One region of the Mesorhizobium sp. M2A.F.Ca.ET.043.02.1.1 genome, then DNA from elsewhere that is predicted to be linked to it. Evidence: predicted binding sites of a transcription regulator. Region 1 holds the regulator's gene; each other region holds the start of a gene.
The links. The regulator LexA, encoded in region 1, represses DNA repair genes until DNA is damaged. The targets are predictions, from matches to a motif close to TGTTCNNNNTGTGTTCNG.

Region 1 (2,198 bases):
CGGTGGCGGCGAGCTTGCCGTCAACCGCGAACGCTCCAACGAGTTCACCACCGACAATTGGAAGCGGGCGCTGAAGGCCGAGGACATCGTACCGCCGGAGACATTTGCCAAGGATGCTCTCGATATCGCCGACCCGGTCGACCTGCCGCCAGGCTCGCCCTTCTATTGCACCGGCGACCTCTGCATTGGCCGGCATCCGTCCAGCGCGATCGTGGCGCTCGCCGAAAACCGCGACAGCGCACGGCCCGCCTGCGGCTTTGCCGACCTCATCGTCATCAACGATGCGACGGCCTACAATCCCTGCTGGGATCAGCGCGTGCTTGTCGTCACCAAGCGCCAACTGGCGCGTGACGGCAGCGCCGCCGTCTTCTTCGATCCACAATCGGCAACCGCGCGAGCAACCATCCAATATGCGGTCGAAAAGCCATATCGGCCCTGGCACGAGCAGCGCAAATACACGCGCGAGGCGAGGGGACTGCCGCCTTATGAAAAGCCTGAGAGGGCCAAGCCCTCGAAGCCGGATCAGTAGCGGCGGATCAGCCCGACGAGCTTGCCCTGCACCTTGACCCGATCCGGCCCGAAGATGCGGGTCTCGTAGGCCGGGTTGGCGGCCTCCAGCGCGATCGAGGCGCCCTTGCGGCGGAAGCGCTTGAGCGTCGCTTCCTCATCATCGACGAGCGCCACCACGATCTCGCCCGGGCTCGCCGTGTTGGCGTTTCGGATGATGACGGTGTCGCCGTCGAAGATGCCGGCCTCGATCATCGAGTCGCCCTTGACCTCCAGCGCATAATGCTCGCCGCCCATGATCATGTCCGGCGGGACCGAGATCGAATGCGTCTGGTGCTGAATGGCGTCGATCGGCACACCGGCGGCGATGCGGCCCATCACCGGAATGGACACGGCTGAAGCGGCGTCGTCATCATTGCTGGGTGTCGGCGTACGTGAGGGCGCTGCCGGCTTGACCTCTCGACTTAGATTGCCCTGGCCGCCCTGGATGACGCTTGGCGAAAATTTCTTCGCGGCGTTCAGGCCGGGAGCGATCGAGTCGGGCAGGCGCAAGACTTCCAACGCGCGCGCCCGGTTCGGTAGCCGGCGAATGAAGCCGCGTTCTTCCAGCGCCGTGATCAGCCGATGGATGCCGGACTTCGAGGCGAGGTCGAGCGCTTCCTTCATCTCGTCGAAGGATGGAGGGATCCCGCTCTCCTTCAGGCGTTCATGGATGAACATCAGGAGTTCATGTTGTTTGCGCGTCAGCATTGGCGGCCCCCACGGGTTCCGAAACCAGAATCAGAAAAACAAACCCAGAACAAACACTATCTGTTCCAGTTGTGTTCCGCAACCGTTTAAAGTTTAATGAATTTCTTAAGGCGGGCGAAAGAATGTTGCATCCGACGGTGCCTGGCCGCCACCGGTTGGGCTGTGTCATTGATTCCGCTCGATTTTGCAATTCTCCTTATGCTGAAATTGAGAGGCGACATCGTCGCGGAGGTGCTGAAGGGATCCAGTCAGCTGACCCAACCATGTACCGTAACGTGAACGAAACGAACTCAAAATGCCAACCTTGGCGACGATTCCGATCCTCAGCCTTTGCCGTCTATGGACCAGCTAACATAGGACAGAAGGTTCTTGCCGGGTTGCGGACGGTGATGGGACAACCGCCTTGGTCGCCGGAGGGATGTAGCGGCCTGGGTCGAAATGGAGGCGGTAGCACATGAGGGGAATTCCCGATCTTGCCGAGGTCGTGGCGATGGACGCCGCGGACCCGCTGCGCCCCTTGCGCGATCGCTTTGTTCTGCCGGAAGGGGTGATATACCTTGATGGCAATTCACTGGGCGCCGCTTCGATCAATGTCTTCAACGAGATCGAGACGGCCGCGAAGCAGGAATGGGCGCAGGATCTCATCCGTGCCTGGAACACCGCCGGCTGGTTCGACATGCCTGTCAAGCTGGGCGACCGGCTCGGGCGTCTGATCGGCGCCGCGCCTGGCCAGACGGTCGTATGCGACACCACCTCGATCAACATCTACAAGGTCCTGCATGCGGCGCTCGCGATGCGACCCGACCGCTCGGTGATCGTTGCCGAAGGCGACAGCTTTCCGACCGACCTCTACATGGCGGAGGGGTGTCCTCGAAACGCGGCCCGGCGCGGTGCTGCGGCTCGAGGGCGTCGATGCGCCGACGATCGAGGAACTGATCGAC
Region 2 (2,198 bases), 110 kb from region 1:
CCGTCTCGACCACCTCGAAATCATGCGTGATCGTCGCCGTCTTCGCCATCATCGCGCTGGCCGAGCAGTATTTCTCGATCGACAGGTCGATCGCCCGTTTCACCTTGTCATGCGAGAGCGCGCGGCCCTTGACGATGAAATGCATATGGATGCGGGTGAACACTTTCGGGTCGGTCTCGGCCCGGTCGGCGTCGAGCTCCACCACGCAATCCTCGACCGCCTCGCGGCCTTTCTCCAGGATATGCACGACGTCATAGGCCGAGCAGCCGCCGGCGCCGATCAGCACCAGTTCCATCGGGCTCGGCCCAGGCGTCTTCCCATCCGGCCCATGCGCCGTGCCCAGCACGACCTTATGCCCGCTGCCGGATTCGCCGACAAAGGTGCGTTCCTCGACCCATTTGACGCGTGCTTTCACGGTGGTCTTCCTTGAGAAATTCCGGTCCGCGCTAAGGCCTGTTGAGATTCAGGTCAGGCCGCGCAGAAAATGGCGGGTTCCGAGAACCGGCCTACGCCGGCCGAAGCCCTCACAAGTGTCCCGCTCTATGAAGGTTACTGCCGGCGAAGGATGGATGGCTAAAGCGGCAAAGGCCGCGAAGGCATGCCATGGGATTGGAGGCGGCGCCGACGGAAGCGGTCCGAGCGACATCGCCTTCCTCTAAACGACCATGTCGAGACGCTTAGAACGGGATCTCGTCATCCAGCTCCCGCGACGCGCCGCCGCCACCGCCGCCCCTGGAACCGCCGCCACCGCGGCTGAAACCTTCGTTCGGGCCCGACTGGCCGAAATCGGAACCACGGCTGCTGCCGCCTGAATAGTTACCGACCTGGCCGCTACCGCCCTCGCCGCGCGCGTCGAGCATCTGCAGCTCGCCACGGAATTTCTGCAGCACCACCTCGGTCGTGTAGCGGTCATTGCCGGTCTGGTCCTGCCATTTGCGGGTCTGCAGCTGGCCCTCGACATAGACCTTCATGCCCTTCTTCAGATACTGCTCGGCCACCTTGGCGAGCTGGTCGTTGAAGATGACGACATTATGCCACTCGGTCTTTTCCTTGCGCTCGCCCGAATTCTTGTCGCGCCAGCTTTCCGAGGTGGCGATGCGGATGTTGACGACCGGATCGCCGGAATTCAGGCGGCGGATTTCAGGGTCCGCCCCGAGATTGCCGACCAGAATGACCTTGTTGACGCTACCCGCCATCGTACTTCTCCGCGCTCATCCGAAACAAATTTTAAGTCGCTCACCTTACAGCCTCAGGGCCGCCCACGCCCGTAAAGGCTGGCTTTTCCCACAAGGTTTTTGTTCCTCTTTCGTTCTAGCATAACCGATGCTTCTGTCAAGGAATGTCAGCAAGAGGTAGTGTCCTGGTGTGGGAAACGAAAGGGGATATCTCCGAATGAACACCCTGACACATGAGGATCAGCCGCGCGAACTTTGGCGGACCGGAGTGGAGACGCGGATGCGTGTTGCCGCCGCCAACGGCGCGGCCGAGCTTTGCATATTCGAACAGTGGGTCGAACCGGCAACCGGGGCGCCGACCCATTCGCATTCGGTGGAGGAAGTGCTGACAGTGATTGCCGGCGAGGCCGAAATGTGGATCGAAGACAGGCGAGCAGTACTGACTGCGGGGCAGTCGCTGATCATCCCGGCGCATCGCAGGCATGGCTTTCGCAACATTGGGTCCGGCATGCTCCACATCCATGCCGTGCTCGCATCGCCGATCTTCGAAGCAAGCTTCGACGGAGCCGCGAATCCGGTGAAGCGCTGGACATCATAAAAACAGCGCTTGCCAAATCTATAAGTATCGACTTATGCTTTCCGCATGATCGAAGCAGAGATTTTCCGGGCGCTCGCCGACCCCACCCGTCGCGCCGTCTATGAGCGGCTGACCGCCAGCGAGATGACAGTGACCGAGCTGCGCGCCGGCATGAGCGTGTCGCAGCCGGCGGTCTCGCAGCATCTCGCCATTCTGCGCGGCGCCGGCCTGGTGGTCGAGCGGCGCGCTGGCCGCAACGCCTACTACCGCGCCGATCCGCAGGGGCTCGACCCGCTGCTCGGCTGGATCGAACGCTACCGCGCCTTCTGGCCGGAAGGCATCGAGAAGTTGAAGACGGTTCTGAAGGGAATGGACCAATGACCAAGGCAGAGAATCCGACAGCGGCAGAGGCCCCGCTCAGCTTCGAATGCGAGCTTGCCGATCCG
Region 3 (2,198 bases), 1.2 Mb from region 1:
AGAGCCGCATGATCGTCGGCCAGCCGGATTTGGCGGCGGCATCGGTCAGCACCGGGTTCGACGAGGCCGGGCTCATCATCAGCGTGCCGGCTTCGGCATAGACGGCGGAAGCCGGAATGCTCGAGCCCGAGCAGGCATGGCCGTCGACGAACTTGACGCCGTTGGCGACGATGCGGTTGGCAACCGACACCGCCTGCTTCGGATCGCATTGGTCGTCCTCGATGTCGAGCTTGATCTGCGAGCCGTTGACGCCGCCGGCGGCGTTGATGGCGGCGGCGGCAGCCTGCGCGCCCTGCTTGAACTGGTCACCGATGGTGGCGAGCTGGCCGGTCATCGGGCCGACCACCGAAATGGTGATGTCGTCGGCAAAGGCAACCGGGGCGCTCATCATCAGGCCAAATGCGGCCGCGCTCAAAATACCCAATCTTTTCATGGCTATCAGAACTCCTCCACTTGCGCGCGGCGGCATGGCCGCGCTTCTTTCACAGAGCCGGGACAATTTCACCCTTCGCCGAGACTGTCGAGATGACAGTACGGCCGGTTTTGGTTCATTCCGGCGAGGATTTCTTGGGCCACGCGCCCGTGTAATGCAAAAAGCCGCGCCGACCTTGTTTCGGTCGGTCGCGGCTTTTGCAGTCGAGCTCCCCAGACGCCCCCGCCTGAAACCCGCTCGCTTCCCTGTTTCTAGTGGACCATGATCTTATCCGAAAACCGCACTCCCCTTTTCACTGCGTGGACCTTCGGTTCGGGATCATGGTCGGCGCGGCTTTGCCCTGTTGGCCTGCCGCGTTCTTGGTCTTGTGGGCCGGCCGTCTTTTCGCGGCCTTGTCCAAATCAACCTCTCAGCGCTGCGCGCAGGATCAGTGCATCGTCATCCATTCGCGGGCTTCGCGCAGCGCCATGGCGATCTCTACCTTCGACATGGTGGCAGACAGTTCCGAGCGCAGCTCGGCGGCGCGGACCGAACCCTTGATCGCGGCGATGTTGAACCATTTGTGGGCGGCGACGACATCGGTCTCGCAATCGCGGCCGGTCGCATACATCATGCCCAGTTCGAAAAGAATGTCGGCCTGGGCAGTTGCCCCCATGGCGCCGAAGCCGTCTTCAAGCATTTCAAAACGTGCCATTTCAATCCCCTGTCTGGCTCCCGAGAGCTGCCTCCTTCTGTCCCTTGCTTTCCCTCGGGGCGGGCCGCTCTTTCGATGCTTTCGAGGATGAAGCCTGGCCTTGAATCCGTCGTTAAATGGCTTGCTTAATTTGCGGAAAACAAAGCTAAAACAAGAGGTAAACGCGGGAAACCGTTAAGCATGGGAATCCAGCGTTTGCGGGGTTTTGCGTCAAATTCGATGAAAATTGGCGGGAGCGGAATCAAGACTTCGCTAACCACGGGAACCGAAGCGTTTTTCCAGTGCCGTTCATTTTCGGCCATGCGCGAGGCGAAAAACGCTACAACCTTCCGTGGCGGCACCGCTTTTGTTTTGGCGGGAGCTGGACTAGCTTTACCTTTGCGTAAGGGACTGGAAGGCGGGCCGGAGTCCGCCGCATGCCCATTGGGAGGAGCACAAGATGTTTCGAAAGACGAGCCTGGCCCTGGCGGCCACCTTGATCATGGCGGGCGCCGCGTGGGCCGACCCGATCGAAGGCAATTGGAAGACGCAGGCCGGCTCGACGGCGGCAATCGCTGGCAGCGATGCGTTCTCCATCACGCTGAAATCCGGCAAGTACTCCGGCAAGACGATCGGCTCCTTCAAGGCCGCCGGCGACAACAAATACACCGGCACCATCGCCGACCCGGAAACCGACAAGACCTATTCCGGCAAGGCGACGCTGTCGGGCACCTCGCTGAAGATGAGCGGCTGCGTGCTCGGCGGCCTGATCTGCAAGAGCCAGACCTGGCACAAGCTGTAACTGACCTTCCGAGATCATCCGAAACGGGGCCCCGAGCGGCCCCGTTTTCTTTTGCGGCGGCGGCGCTCCGCCGAACGGTCTTGTCGCCGACGGCGGCTTGAGACCTCGTCAATCATTTTGAACCGCAGATGAATACCCGTCTCAGAACCGGTTCAGAGGCATTGCGGCATTCTCTCCCGCATTGAAGGAGAGAGAAATGCTTGCCCGTCGCTTCACCATCGTCTGCCTGCTGATGAGCCTGTTCGGCATGCTCTTCGCCATCCTGGTGGCCGAGGGCGGCCACTCGGCCC

Region 2: EJ068_RS00335 (single-stranded DNA-binding protein) is a predicted target of LexA. The motif match lies at 1,297-1,314, and genes of this name have one in related genera.
Region 3: EJ068_RS25870 (sel1 repeat family protein) is a predicted target of LexA. The motif match lies at 1,263-1,280, and genes of this name have one in related genera.

The regions. Positions count from the first base shown of each region.
Region 1 covers NZ_CP034445.1:6,658,472-6,660,669, reverse strand. Annotated here, with positions in the region: gene EJ068_RS32230 (ComEC/Rec2 family competence protein) at 1-529, shown strand, start outside; gene lexA (transcriptional repressor LexA) at 523-1,257, opposite strand; partial or broken gene kynU (kynureninase) at 1,712-2,198, shown strand, end outside.
Region 2 covers NZ_CP034445.1:68,003-70,200, forward strand. Annotated here, with positions in the region: gene EJ068_RS00325 (OsmC family protein) at 1-415, opposite strand, end outside; gene EJ068_RS00335 (single-stranded DNA-binding protein) at 678-1,196, opposite strand; gene EJ068_RS00340 (cupin domain-containing protein) at 1,393-1,773, shown strand; gene EJ068_RS00345 (metalloregulator ArsR/SmtB family transcription factor) at 1,819-2,133, shown strand; gene EJ068_RS00350 (SRPBCC domain-containing protein) at 2,130-2,198, shown strand, end outside.
Region 3 covers NZ_CP034445.1:5,471,400-5,473,597, reverse strand. Annotated here, with positions in the region: partial or broken gene EJ068_RS25875 (ABC transporter substrate-binding protein) at 1-433, opposite strand, end outside; gene EJ068_RS25870 (sel1 repeat family protein) at 861-1,127, opposite strand; gene EJ068_RS25865 (DUF2147 domain-containing protein) at 1,567-1,908, shown strand; gene EJ068_RS33735 (hypothetical protein) at 2,105-2,198, shown strand, end outside.